DNA from 2 places in the Chengkuizengella sediminis genome. Region 1 is predicted to be linked to the other one. Evidence: riboswitches for the same ligand, from Rfam matches in the RefSeq annotation. Region 1 holds a riboswitch; the other holds the start of a gene.

The links. Region 1 has a riboswitch for cobalamin ahead of EPK97_RS13670 (ABC transporter substrate-binding protein). Riboswitches for the same ligand answer to the same signal wherever they lie in the genome.
Region 2: another riboswitch for cobalamin. It lies ahead of cobJ (precorrin-3B C(17)-methyltransferase); the one in region 1 lies ahead of EPK97_RS13670 (ABC transporter substrate-binding protein).

What each region holds. Positions count from the first base shown of each region.
Region 1 is NZ_SIJC01000006.1:134,546-142,199, forward strand. It holds gene lanKC (class III lanthionine synthetase LanKC) at 1-28, shown strand, start outside; gene EPK97_RS13665 (ABC transporter substrate-binding protein) at 182-1,936, opposite strand; gene EPK97_RS22245 (hypothetical protein) at 2,160-2,291, shown strand; cobalamin riboswitch at 2,466-2,652, shown strand; gene EPK97_RS13670 (ABC transporter substrate-binding protein) at 2,761-3,765, shown strand; gene EPK97_RS13675 (FecCD family ABC transporter permease) at 3,766-4,806, shown strand; gene EPK97_RS13680 (heme ABC transporter ATP-binding protein) at 4,864-5,658, shown strand; gene cobT (nicotinate-nucleotide--dimethylbenzimidazole phosphoribosyltransferase) at 5,718-6,788, shown strand; gene cobU (bifunctional adenosylcobinamide kinase/adenosylcobinamide-phosphate guanylyltransferase) at 6,785-7,342, shown strand; gene cbiB (adenosylcobinamide-phosphate synthase CbiB) at 7,367-7,654, shown strand, end outside.
Region 2 is NZ_SIJC01000005.1:161,119-168,772, forward strand. It holds gene cbiE (precorrin-6y C5,15-methyltransferase (decarboxylating) subunit CbiE) at 1-203, opposite strand, end outside; gene EPK97_RS12150 (cobalt-precorrin-5B (C(1))-methyltransferase) at 210-1,316, opposite strand; gene EPK97_RS12155 (precorrin-8X methylmutase) at 1,320-1,970, opposite strand; gene cobK (precorrin-6A reductase) at 1,960-2,736, opposite strand; gene EPK97_RS12165 (sirohydrochlorin chelatase) at 2,758-3,618, opposite strand; gene cobJ (precorrin-3B C(17)-methyltransferase) at 3,653-5,311, opposite strand; cobalamin riboswitch at 5,559-5,759, opposite strand; gene EPK97_RS12175 (Yip1 family protein) at 5,918-6,544, shown strand; gene EPK97_RS12180 (M14 family zinc carboxypeptidase) at 6,739-7,654, shown strand, end outside.

The DNA.
Region 1 (7,654 bases):
AACAATTAGAAACCAAAAAAGACAGTGAAATTTATAGGGTACCTGATGAAACCTACCCAATAGTTGACGGAGGAGATACTGTAATTAAAATTAGTTCTAAAAAATAAACTAATTATGTAGTATATTTGTTTGTAGTAACCTCATGGATAAATCATCAATGGGGTTACTCTTCTTACAGTTATTATTTATCCTTAATCCAAAGATTATGAAAGTCATACATTCCTAAACTTCCAAATTTATACCCTTGAAGGTTACTTGAGTAAGCAGTCTCTTCTTTGAAGTGAAACTGGAAAAGAATGAGATTTTCTTGGCGGAACCAATCTTCCATTTCATTCCAGATAGAAATACGTTCATTTGTCGTTTTCCCACTAATAAACCGATCCATATACATATCCATTTGTTGATTCTCTTCTAGAGTGAACATTTGACGATATAAGCTGTTATTACCAAATGGTTCAATCAAATTAATTTCCGAATCACCAACTAAGATTACATTTATCATGATAAGATGCGCTTGTTGGAAAAACTCCTTTTGGAGTGTCTTTTTTAGATCAAGAGGCAGGAGTTCTAAAGATACCCCAATTTGATTACAACGGGACTGAATCCAAAGTGCGTTCTCTCTCCACTGAAGAGAAGGAATAAGCATCGTCAGGGTTTCACCAGAATATCCACTTTCTTTGAGATCTTCCCGTGCTTCTGATAGTGTATAAGAAGGAAAAATTCTCTTTTTGCTATGAGTATGTAAAAAGCTGTCTGAAGGGTGAACTTCCTTCAAGTTTGTTTCATTAATCATCGTGTTTCGATCAAGAGCAAGGCGAATGGCTCGTCGAAATGCCGGGTGTTGTTGTGGACCTGGTTTTTTTGTTTGAAAAATAATTAATTGTGTAATCGTTACATGCTGATTAACTGTTTTTTCTTGCAACTCCAAAGAATCTACATTTTTAGTGGTCATCTTGTAAGAAAATCTGCCTTGTAGTTCCTCTGGAAAACGAAAAATCTCTACTCGATCCAACCAAGCTCGTTCCTTAAAATAATGATCAAAAGCTTCTAATATTAATTTTTCTTTAGAGAATGAACGAACAAAAAAAGGTCCTGTACCCACTACTTGTTGTTTGATATCAACATCATATGGAACGATGGAGGCTTTGTTAGAACTCAAGATGTTTGGGAAAAAAGGGAAAGGTTGTTTGAAATGAAAAATGACAGTATGATCTCCTGATGATTCTACCTTGTTCAAATAGCGCCCCAGCCAATAGAAGACGCTGGCAGTCGAATCAAGGACACGTTGGAAAGTATAAATCACATCTTCTGATGTTAATAGTCTACCGTGGTGAAACCGAATTCCTTTACGCAGGTAAAAAACCCACTCCTTTTCGTTTGGGGTATCCCAACCGAGAACGAGGTGTGGGTAAATTTGTTTTGTAGTTGAATCAATGCGAAGCAATGTATCGTAAATTTGACCTGCAAAATGGTATTCGAATGCTGTAGAGACTTGGGCCGGGTCTAAAGAGATGAGGTTTCTGTACATGGGTATACGTAAGATGTGTTTTATTTCCTTATCCCCTTCCGTTTGAAAACCAAACCACTCTTCTAGATATTGCCCTAAGAAACTATGAATTTGTGTAGGAATGGATAAAGAATGGAGGAACTCCATTCCTTCTTTGAAATGATCTTGTGCTAGCTGTTCTGATACATACATCTTAATGCCATCAAACAGAGAAAGTTGAAAGTTAATACGGGATCTGTACCCTCGACCACGTCCTGGTTTCCACCTTATCCATCCTTGTTTTTTTAATCGATTTAATACCCCTTTTGCATTTGGCTGACTACAGCCGAGGATACTTATGATTTCACTCAGCGTAGTTTCAATTTCGACATCACTTTTTTGAGTTGCATAAGCTGCATTTAAAATAAGGTAATGTTCGATTAGTTTCATTATTGTTTCCCCTCATAGAAATTAAAGTATTTATCATATATAAGTTAATAAAAGGGATGAAAATCATGGGAATTTTCATCCTTTTTAGTTGCAGTAATTACTTATACAATTATATCAGTTGCAGGGGAAATTATAAATATAAACACAAAAGTCACAAATTTAGCATGAGGATTAAGAGTTACAAGAAATAATTAACAAAAGCTAGATATGGAGGTCTTACAAGGTGAAGAAAATTTTAAAGGTCTTATTTATTACTTTAGTCATTTTTCAATTGAGCAGTATCAATTCATATGAATTTACAGATTACAAACCTGGTAGTGTAGCATGTTGTGGTTCAGGAGGAGGGGGAGGGTGATAATGATCCCCATCTTTTATATAAATATAAAAAAACTATCCAGACAGGCGTGTCGATATTCAATCGATGCGCTTTTTTTACTGTGTACAGTTTCAAATCTTAAAAAGCATTGTACAAGTCACTCAAATTAACATATAATGATTTAAGAGATTGAAATGGTTATTATATATACAATTTAATATTGAAATGATAGGTGCCTATGAAATTATTTTTTAGGTTAAAAGGGAAGCTCGGTGTGAATCCGACACGGTCCCGCCACTGTAAATGAGGACGACCTCAGTATGCCACTGTTCTATTGAATGGGAAGGGGAGGAAGTCAGAACTCATAAGTCAGGAGACCTGCCTATATTTTAAGAGCGATGATCCTTCGAGGAAAAGGAAGCTGCAAATCGAAAGGTTTAGTATGCCCTTTATTCTACACGGATAAAGGGCTTTTATATATATACATACATAAAAAAGGGTGGAGAAAATGAAGAAAATTTTAATGATTTTACTTGTGTTTGTACTTGCATTCAGCTTAGCTGCATGTGGTAACAATCCGAGTGAGGTAAGCGAAAATCAAGATCAAGGCACACAGGATGTAGCAGAAAGTAATGATACAACTCAAGAAGAAACCGAAGAAACAGCTGCTGAGAATATAGAAAATGGTCAAACGATATATCCATTAACGGTGACAGATGCTTCAGGTAATGAAGTCACAATTGAACAAAAACCTGAACGTATCGTATCCCTTGCACCGAGTATAACGGAAATCTTATTTGCACTTGGATTAGATGAGAATATTGTAGGTGTTACTGAATATGACGATTTCCCAGAAGAAGCCACAACAAAACCGAAAATAGGTGGGATTCTAGATGGCAATACAGAAGCAATTTTAGCTGCTGAGCCAGATCTTGTGATCGGGGGACTTTCTTTAAACGAAGCGATTATCATAGGCTTGGCTGAACTTGATATTCAAGTGTTTACAATTGAACCTAATTCGATTGATGAAGTGATAGAGGACATTCAATTACTAGGTTTAATTACAGATGCAAATGATGCAGCTGAAACTGTAGTCACACAAATGGCTGATGAAAAACAACAAGTAGTAGAAGCTGTATCAGGGATTTCTGAAGCAGATAAAAAGAAAATATATCTTGAGTTTTCAGAAGGCTGGACAGTGGGTAGTGGCGAGTTTATGAATGAATTAATCGAGTTATCTGGTGGGATTAACGTAGCAGCAGATCAAGCAGGTTGGTTACAAATTAGTGAAGAAAAGATTATCGAAGAAAATCCCGATGTCATCATCTATACGACGAAGTATATGGATTTGAAACCTGTGATTACAGAACGAAGTGGATGGAGCGAAATCACAGCAATTAGAGATGATAGTTTAGTAGGGATGAATGACGATTTAATTAGTCGTCCAGGCCCTCGAATTACACAAGGTTTATTAGAAATTGCTAAAGGAATTTATCCAGAATTGGTGAAATAAATGAAGCATAAATTAATGATATGGGGAGGAGCAGGTTTACTGCTTCTTCTTCTTTCCATCGTAGTGAGTTTATCTATGGGTTCAGCACATATACCATTGTTACAAGTTTGGCGTATTTTGTTACACCAGCTTCCTTTTGTAGGACAACATATCTCTGTGGATTGGCCAATTTCTTCAGAAAAGATAATTTTACAAGTTCGTTTTCCTCGTATTATACTCGGTATTCTAGTTGGAGCTTGTTTATCTTTAGCAGGTGCTGGCTTTCAAGGAGTATTAAGGAATCCACTAGCTGATCCTTTTACTTTAGGAGTAGCTACAGGCGCTTCTGTAGGAGCTTCATTTTTAATCTTATTTGGTATTCAATTTTTATGGTTAGGTCAATGGACAGTACCTATTGTTGCTTTCCTATCAGGAATGTTAAGTTTATTGTTTGTATTTAAATTAGCAGGTATACAAGGTAAGTTTCGAGTAGAAACAGTGATTTTATCAGGAGTTGTTGTTCAGGCATTTTTAGGCTCAATCGTATCTTTTATGATCACTTTATCCGATGATGTAATTAATCGTATTTTATTTTGGTTGATGGGTAGTTTGGCTTTACGAGGTTGGGATTTTTCCATTATATTATTTCCATATTTATTCATAGGATTAATCATTCTATTAGGGTATGGGCGAGTGTTAAATTTATTTGCCTTAGGTGAAAGACAAGCAGCACATCTTGGTGTGAATGTAAATCGTTCAAAGTGGATCGTGCTTATTTTTTCAACCTTAATCTCTGCTGCAGCTGTTTCGGTAGCAGGTGTAATAGGGTTTGTAGGTTTAATTGTGCCTCATTTAATTCGTTTATTAGTTGGTTCAGATTATCGATTGATTTTACCATTATCTGGACTATTCGGAGCAATATATGTATTGTGGGCAGACACCATTGCAAGAATGTTATTAAATCCTCAAGAAATTCCATTAGGTGTAATTACCGCTTTTATTGGAGCGCCATTTTTTGCATATCTACTATCTAAAAATAAGAAAATCACCAATCCTTCTTAAGGATAGAGACAACCCTTCTGCAACGACATAAAATTATTGAAGAAGAGGTAGAGATTTATGATCCAAATACAACATGTAAGTAAAACATATGATAATAGGAATATCATTAAAGATATATCTTTTCGAGTTGAAAAGGGAGAGAGTTTTGGCATTATTGGACCAAATGGAAGTGGAAAATCTACCTTACTTAAGTTATGTTCAGGGATTGAAAAATCGAATAAAGGAACCATTCAAATAAATGGAAATAAGATGTATACTTATTCAAGAAAACATCTAGCCAAATGGATAGGAGTACTTCAGCAAGAGGCATTACCTTTGGTGGGTTTTTCAGTTCGTGAAGTCGTAGAGATGGGGAGATATCCTTACCAAAACTGGATGGGAACAGAAAAACAAGATACTGAACAACTAATTACAGATATTATGGAAAAGCTTGAAATCGAACCTCTAAAAAACCGTACTTTAGAACAACTTAGTGGTGGTGAAAGACAACGAGTAGCCTTAGGGAAAGTAATGGCACAACAGCCTCAAATTTTAATGTTGGATGAACCGACTACCTATTTGGATATCGGTCATCAGGTACAGATGATGGATTATATACGCAACTGGCAGTTGCAGAATCAATTAACTGTTATTTCAGTGTTACATGATTTGAACCTAGCGGCGATGTATTGTGATCGATTACTGCTTTTACACGAAGGAAAGATTGTTAAAGTAGGCACTCCGACAGAAGTTTTAAAATCCGAGTTAATTTCACAAGTTTATGGCACAGAACCGATCATATTTTCACACCCAGAATTAGAAGTGCCACAATTATTATTAAAGTCTCAATTGGCACATTTTAGTGAAGGCTAAAATAGTCCCAATTTCTATAGTAATTATTTATCATAAATTTAATATAAGAGGTGAGTATAATGCAAGAACTTAATCAAATCATCCAAGAAATTAAACCATTAAATGAAGAAGAGATCTTAAAAACATTAACCCATCTAAATCAACTTACTAAACCTCCTGGAAGTTTAGGGAGACTCGAAGACTTGGCCAAACAACTATCGGGTATCACAGAACAATTAATACCAGATTTAAGTAAAAAAGCAGTTGTAGTGATGGCGGGAGATCATGGTGTATGTGAAGAAGGAATTAGTGCATTTCCTCAAGAGGTTACTCCTCAAATGGTTCACAATTTTTTAAATGGTGGTGCAGCGATTAATGTTTTGGCACGACAAGCGGGAGCAGAAGTTTTTTGTGTTGATATTGGTGTAAAAGAAACACTACAGCATCCTAACCTTATTAGTAAAAAGGTTAAACCGAGTACGAATAATATGGTAAAGCAGTCTGCAATGAGTAAAGAAGAAGCTGTACAAGCTATATTAGTTGGTGTCCAGGTAGTGGAGGATTTAGTAGATAAGGGTTACAGATTAATAGCAACTGGAGAAATGGGAATCGGAAATACGACCGCGAGCGCTGCTATACTAGCTGCTTTAACAGAAATTGATATCGAACAAGCAGTAGGAAGAGGAACAGGAATTAACGATGAGCAATGGAAACATAAACAAAGTGTTGTTAAGCAAGCACTTCAAATCAACCGACCTGATCAAAAGGATGCACTTGATGTACTTACAAAAGTTGGTGGATTAGAAATCGCTGGCATGGTAGGTGTAATTCTAGGAGCAGCAAAATCTCGCGTTCCCGTCATTATTGATGGATTTATTTCTTCATCTGCTGCATTAATTGCTTATAAACTATGTTCTACATCAGTTCAGTATATGATTCCTTCACACTTATCTCAGGAGCAAGGTCATCAGTTCATGATGCAAGAGATGGGTTTGACGCCGATGTTACATTTGGATATGAGACTAGGAGAAGGAACGGGTGCTGCTCTATGTTTTCAGTTAGTGGATGCCGCATTAAATATTATGTCTGAAATGGCAACCTTTCAAAGTGCTGGAGTATCTGGTGCAAACGAAGAAATGTCCAATTCATGATTATACTAGTTACTGGCGGAGCAAGAAGTGGTAAGAGCTCTTTTGCAGAAAAATATTCAGCTAGTTTTGGAGATCATGGAACGTATATAGCAACCTCTCAAATCTATGACGAAGAGATGAGAGATAGAGTTGAATTACATAAAACTAGAAGAGAACAAACTGATTTTTCATGGAAAACCATAGAGGAGCCTTTTGATTTAGATGATTGCTTTAAATCTATGAGCAAAAGTGATCAAAAACTTGTACTTGTTGATTGTTTAACTCTTTGGTTATCTAATTGGTTGTTATGTTTTGAAGAGTCCAAATTGAATGTGCAACAGAAAGTAATCGGAAAAATTGAGATGTTAATTTCATCATTAAAGCAATTTCAGGGTACTGTTATTTTAGTTACAAATGAAGTTGGAGACGGGATTGTCCCTGAATATCCTTTAGGTCGATTGTATAGAGATCTTGCTGGAGTGATGAATCAAAAAATTGCAGAGATTTGTGATCAAGTTTTTTTAGTTACAGTTGGGATTCCAGTTGAGTTGAAAAGTAAACAGTTTTTATATTGATATTCCAAAAGGAGTACGAAGAGAGTGTTGTTTTATTCAATAGAAGAAATTCTATGGATGTTAGCTGCTGCAATGATGGTTGATTGGATCATCGGTGATCCAAAGTGGCTCCCTCATCCTGTGATTTTAATAGGGAAAGTGATTAAAACAATCGAAAATCGTTGGTACGTGCAAAGCAAACTTCGAGGTGTTTGGTTGATTGTTATAGTATTATCACTGTCTGTTATCCTAACATCGATAATCATCTTCGGATTTCAGTTTATCCACCCCTGGTTAGGTTATATTGCAAATGTTTGGCTGATCGCTGCAACC
Region 2 (7,654 bases), on a different contig from region 1:
TTTTTATCACTAGATTTAATTAGCTGAACTAAATGGCTTAACCCGCCTTTAATTGCTAATGTTTCCCCTATATAATCTTCAAAAAAAGATAATTGCCTTTCGCCACCTACTAGCAGTTCACTTTCGTAAATCCACTTCTGGTAAATGGGCAACAAGCTCTCTTTTCCGTTATCACCAATCCCAATAATTTTAATTAAGCTCATACAATCTCATCCTTTAATCGTTTTCCTACCTAGTAAAACACCTTTTAAAGTGCTGATTACAGTTTCAACCTCCATATCGCCATTGACTTCCTTTAAGCTGGATAAACAACAATACTCACACAATGTATCAAAAAATAGTTTGTTGTTCTGCTCTAACATCATGTCACCAACTTGTGAGGCTGTATTCGCTGTTTTTATATTTTTTAATGTTGTTTCATCCACATTACATTCTGCGGCTACTTTGGCAAGAAAGTTAAAATCTATTGGAGCACTTTTGGAATGAACCATCATCACACCGTTTGCCACTTTTGAGAATTTACCCATCATACCAACCAGTGTCACCTTTTTCACTTTTTTATTTTTGCATGTTTTTAAAGTGAAACCTATGAAGTCCCCCATTTCGATAAAAGCTTCCTCAGATAAATCGGGATATAACTCCATTCCGAATTTTTCACTTCTTCCGCCTGTAGCTAAAATAAGATGTTCACAACCTGTTGTCACTGCAACATTGATGGCATGTGCAATACTCGCTTTGAATGCTGAGGTTGAAAACGGTACGACTGTACCTCTAGTCCCTAAAATTGAAATTCCACCAAGAATCCCTAATCTTGCATTTAAGGTTTTTTTGGCGATTTCCTCACCTTCAGGAACCGAAATTTCGACTCGAACCCCTTTTTGTATTTCAAATTGTTGTAATAGAGTCTGGGTCACTTCTATGATCATTTTATGAGGTACAGGATTAATTGCCGCTTTACCCACCTCAACTGGTAAACCTGGTTTGGTTACTCTACCAACACCGATCCCACCATCCAGTTCAATTCCCGAGTCCTTAATCCAAGAAACAGTAGAAAGAATCAAAGCACCATGCGTTGCATCAGGGTCGTCTCCGCCATCCTTTATCGTTCCGGCAGTTGCTGTTTCCTCATTAAACTCACAAGTAGACATATCAAAGGAAACTTGCTTCCCAATAGGCAAAGTAATGGTCGCTTCCTTTTGTTTTTCCTGAAAAATCAATGCAGTTAAAGCTGCTTTCGTCGCAGCTGTTGCACAAGCACCTGTTGTATATCCATGACGCATGTCTTTGGGATCTTTCTTTGTTTCTTTTTTCTTCATATATTACACCTGCCGAACAGCCATCAATGATATTGCATTTAATGCGGCCACCGTCACAGCACTTCCACCTTTTCTTCCGATATTTGTAATGAAAGGAATATCTAATTTAGCTAATTCTTCTTTAGATTCAGCAGCAGAAACAAAACCTACAGGCATCCCGATCACAAGCCCTGGTTTCGCTTCCCCATTTTTCACTAAACGGATTAATTCTAGTAAGGCTGTAGGTGCATTTCCGATCGCAAAAATACCACCTTCAGCTTCCTTAATTGCTTTTCGCATCGATATAATGGCTCTTGTCGTGTTTAATCGTTTCGCTTCCTCCATCACATCTTCATCCGATATGTATACTCTGACTTCAGATCCGAACTTTTCAAGTCTGGGTTTGCTAATGCCAACCTGAACCATTTGAACGTCTGCTACTACGATTTCCCCATTTTGCACGGCTTTAATACCCGCCTGTACCGCAGTTGGGTGAAACAATACACTTCTACCTAAGTCGAAATCGGCTGAGGCATGAATAACACGTTGTACGACTGGATATTGCTCTTCTGTAAAAGAGTGTTCCCCTAATTCTTCTGTAATCATTTCAAAGCTTTTTCCTTCTATTTCTTGTGGTTGTACTGTTAGTGGTTTAAATTCCGTTTTAAAATCCATGCTTAAGTTCCTCCTTTATATAGTTCAATATGTTTGCAAAATCAGAAAATTTAGTTCCGTATTGAATTTTTGGCCTTGTGATCATAATCGTTTCAATTCCCATTTCTAACGCAGTTTCCACCTTTTCGTCCACAGCTCCAACCTTTCCACTTTCTTTCGTAATCATGACATTGACCTTATAAAGATCGTAAAGTGCATTGTTTAATTTTTTTGAAAATGGACCTTGCATAGCGATGATATTTTTTTGTTGTATACCTAACTCTTCACACTTTTCCAAATTGTCTTTACGAGGTAACATCCGAGTTACCAATGTGGTATCAGGCAGGTCAATTAGTTTATCTGTAAATGTTTTTAACGTTTTACTGCCTGTAGTTAACATGACAACTCCTTGCTTTTGAGCTGCTAATTCTGCCGCCTGTTCATATGTTTCAACTTTATGCAGTAATGAATGTCGTGTAAACTCTAAACCTTCTCTTTCAAAACGAACATACGTGATTCTACTTTGTTCTGCACAATGAATCGCGTTTTTTGAAGCCTCTTCCGCATACGGATGACTTGCATCTACGATCATTTGAATATTTTTTTCTTTGACCAATTCCATCATCGCATCTGATGATAGTCTTCCAACTAAAACTGGTAAATCTACTTCTCGCATTGAAATCGCTGCATTTTCTGTGACAACCGTTGTTATTAAGGGGATATCCATCTCTTTCATTTGCAAAGCTAATTCTCTTGCATCACTTGTCCCTGCTAGAACTAAGATCATTTTGGTAATATCTCCCTTCATTTAAGCATGGTGGTGATGATGGTCGTGGTCATGATCATGATGATGGTGATGATCAATATGTTTCATCGCATCTAAACGGTATGTACAGTTATCACAATTCATCTTCACTTCACCCCGTAACCCTTCGTTTACTCTCTCTATTAGAACTTCTTTCAAATTCGAATGAAATCCAAAGTATTCACCTAGTTGAAACTGATGATTTTCATATTTTTGTTGATAGGATTTCACCATATCTTCCATTCTTTTAATTAAAATACCTGTAAACAAGAAATACGGAAGTATAACTACATTTTTCGCTCCAAGTTTTAAACAACGTTCTATTCCTTCATCCATTGATGGGAACGTAACCCCAATAAATGCTGTTTCAACCCATTTCACTTTCATCTTTTCCCAAAACAAACGAGAGATTTTGTAAACATCACTATTTGCGTCTGGTTCACTACTCCCTCTTCCTACAATTAATACCGCTGTTTCTTCTTGAATCTCTTTTCCATTCATCTCAACGACATCTTGAAAACGTTCATTTAATATATCAATGACAAGATCATGTACTCCAATGGGTCTCCCATACACAAAATGAACCTTTGGATATTGTTCTTTTGCTTCATCAATCGCTGCTGGAATATGGATCTTAGAGTGCCCTGCACCTAATAAGATAATTGGGATTACAACAACCTTCGTTGCTCCTTTATCAATACAAAGGTCTATTCCTTGATTGATATTTGGTTTTTCAAACTCTAAAAAACAAGTTTCTACTATCGGTGTATGAATACGTGGCAGCATATTTTTTATAAAAGTTCTAACCTCATCATTACCTTCTTTATCTCTACTTCCATGACCCACAAATAATACAGCTTCCATGATTAATACCTCCCATGATTTCTTTCCTTTTATATTACTCTCCGCATATGACTTGTTCTGTCACTAATACAGGTACATCACGATATGTAAAACCTTCAATTTCTTTCACACGTTTAAAATATTTATGGAATCGCTCGTTTGGAAAACCGTCATTGGCATATCCCTGCACAATTCGTTCAATTATATCTACAATTTTTTCTTTTTCAATACCTTCTGCCACAGGTTGTGCCGCATGAGCTGTTCTTCCTATTGTTTTTGCTCCTAAAAACAAATCAAACTTACCTTTGCGGAACACAATTCCAATATCTTCTTTGACTGCGCCATAACAAGCCATCGCACACCCGTTAAAACCAATTTTTATTTCTTTAGGTGTTTTTAAACCATCAATACGTTTATGTATCTCATTTACATATGGAATAGATTCATCCTTTTCCTCATCACAGAAATCACATGCTTTCACTTGAGCTACATCCCCGATGGGAGCTAGCAACAGCCCTTCATTTTTCAAGCGATTTGTTACCCTATCTGGGTGACTGGTAGGTACTCGTAGTAGAATTTGATGGTGTGGTGTATATTCTATTTCTCCTTTTTCATCAGCGATTTCTGCAATCAGCTTCATTTGTTTAGCCGTAAATTTCTTGTTTGCGATCCCTGAGCTTATTGCAAATTCTAAAATCGATTCCTGTTGAAAAACAGCTTTCTCCACCTTAGCATCTTCTTTGTTTAAAATTGGGGCAATTTCTATTTCTTGATTTTGCTGCAAAGTCCGTAAGGCCTCAGTCGCTAAAGTTAGAGGAGCTGTTCCCTCCTTTTGTTTTTCTTCTAATGATAGATTATCGTTTTCTGAAGGATATAAAGCTTGTTCCTGTGTTAAAGACCAGGGTTCATTTTCTTTTTTTAATCGCTCATGTGGTTTAAGCTGTTGTTCATTACGATCCAATGTGTATTTTCTTTGATAACCTCTTGGTGTAATCATTTTCCCATCATATAAAAATGTAGTAGAATTTCCGATAATAACGGTTGTTAACATACCAATATCAAACTCTAACATTTTTTCTAAAGTAGTTATCTGCACATATTCACGATCACGATAAGCACTTTTCACTAAACCTACAGGGGTATTAGGAGCACGATATTTTAATAATATGTTTTGTGCTTCAATAATTTGTCTCGTTCTTCTTCCACTTCTAGGATTATATAAAGCGATGACAAAATCCGCAGATCCTGCTGCATCTATTCGTTTTTCAATTCGTTCCCATGGTGTTAAATGGTCACTTAAACTAATCGTACAAGCATCGTGCATAATCGGAGCACCTAATAATGAAGCACAGGAATTAATGGCGGAAATACCTGGGATGACTTCAACTCCTACACCTTCTGTTTCATTCCAACCTTTTTCTATTAAAACTTCATAAATCAGTCCAGCCATACCATAAACTCCTGCATCCCCACTGGAAATAACCGCTACTTTTTTACCAGCCTCTGCTTGTTTTACCGCTTCCTGTGCACGACTTACTTCTTCCGTCATACCTGTTCTAACGATTTCTTGATTTATGAGCAAATCACGAATTAAATCAACGTACGTGTTGTATCCAATAATGACATCACTTTCTTGTATCGCTTCACGTGCTCTTTTTGTGATATGCTCAAAACTACCTGGACCAAATCCGATAACTAATAGTTTACCTTTCATCTCACATTCCTCCTTTATTTAAACGTAATTGTTGTTTAAGTCACTTCTATAAATCGTTATGCTTAAGTTATTCTTTAAGATCATATTCGAAAATATATAAACTACCACTAATTGGATTAATCCAACATTCATTTAATACAAAAAAAGCACTTCTACAATTAAATCGTAGAAAGTGCTAAATTATCTCTGGAATGGAACAAAAATCTACCAGTCTCATTATACACCTCCCTATCCTCGTAGGTTCATATTAGTGTTACAGAAAATGGCAGGTCTCCTGACTAATGGATCATCGTATGTACTGAATGTTTGATTCAGTTACTTAAGCCTTCCCATTATTATAGTGGCTTAAGTCTACTCTCCAATTACAGTGGCGGGACCGTGACGGATTTAAACCGTTCTTCCCTATTAAGGAACGAATCAACGTTCCACCAATTTCAATAGTATTCAATTGTTTAAACATCAAATTCATTATAAAGAAATGTTACTATTCTGTCTATGATTAAATCATATATTAAATCTATTAATTTTTAAAACAGGTATTTCACATCATTTGTCGAATATAAAAATGCGCAATTACTATACACATAAGACTTGGAGTGAATACAAATGAATTTTAATCCATGGGTTTCTATTTGGTTGAAACCACGAGCAACGATGAAGGAAGTATTTGAAAGAAAACCAAAACACACATTTTTATTAATTTATATCGGAACAATTTCCACTACGTTAAACAGAGCATCAACAAGTTATATCGGTGATGACTTTGCTACAAATATGGTCTCAATCCTTACCCTATGTTTATTTTTAACTATTATAGGTGCATTAATAACATATTTTATTGCCCCATCCATTTTACGTTGGGTAGGAACATGGTTAGGTGGAGAAGGAGATAATACTCGAATTCGATACGCTTTATCTCATTCACTTATACCAAGTATTTATATTTTGGTTTTCACTTGGATTCCTATGTTATTTTTGTTTGGGATTGAAAACTTTACTCTTTTAACACCAAAAATTGATAATGATCCTGTCTTATTAATGACTCTACTATTTTTTGGGTTTATACAAATTACGTTGGGAATTTGGGAGTTTATTATCTTCCTTAAATGTTTTGGAGAAGCTCTTCAATTTTCAGCATGGAAATCACTACTAACTGTTATAATTATATTCGTAGCATTAATGGTATTGATATTCCTATTTGGTCTTTTTATTACAACGATCTCTTTCATATAAAAATAATAAATTAGGAGGGCTTCTTATTAAGAAGTCCTCTTTCAATTGGAAATCCTCCATTTTTTAAAATTGATAACTTGGTTGAAGTGGCAGGTTTTACCCTTTTGAATGTAAATAGCTACTCTTCCATAAATATTCATAAATATAATATATGGGGAATATGATGTTGAGAATTCACTAGAAGGAGGAATAAAATGAAGTTATTTAAAGGTTATCGTTTATGTTTTTCAGTAATGTTAATGGTGTGTTTAGTTGCAACACCACTCATTACACCCATCTTTACAGTTGTTGATGCAAATTCAGAGGTGCAAAAGAAGGATGCAGAAAAACGAATAACATTCCGAATCGATAATGTATCTACCAAGGAACAACGAAGTGAAATTGCTAGAACGGGTGTCGTAATCGAAGAAATTGGTGAAAATCATGTCATTGTTATCGCACACCCTACAGAAGTTAAGGATTTAAAGAAATTAAATTTTCCACTAACTGAAGAAATTCCTGATCAAATGGATGCCTTAGATTTCCCTAATTCGGATGCTAACTATCACAATTATGGAGAGATGGTAGATGAGATTGATCAAGCTGCAATAGACCATCCAAATATCCTTGAAAAATTTAGTATTGGTCAAACTTACGAAGGTAGGGATCTATGGGTTGTTAAAATTAGTGATAATCCATCGGTAGATGAAGATGAAGCAGAGGTATTATACGTTGGTCTTCATCATGCTCGTGAACACTTAACCGTAGAAATGACATTGTATTTAATGGATCTGTTCACAGATCAGTATGGAACGGATGCAGAAATTACTAACTTAGTGGATAATAGAGAGATTTATCTTGTATTTAACTTAAATGCTGATGGTGGAGAATATGATGTAAGGAATGGAAGTTATGATTTCTGGCGTAAAAATCGCCAAATTAATAGTGGTTCTAGTTATGTAGGTACAGATTTGAATCGAAATTATGGATACAATTGGGGATGTTGTGGAGGATCAAGCGGTAATACAAGTAGTGATACATACCGTGGAAGTAGTCCTTTTTCAGCTCCGGAAACAAATGCCTTGAAAAATTTTGTTGAGAGTAGAATTATCGATGGTAAGATGCAAATTA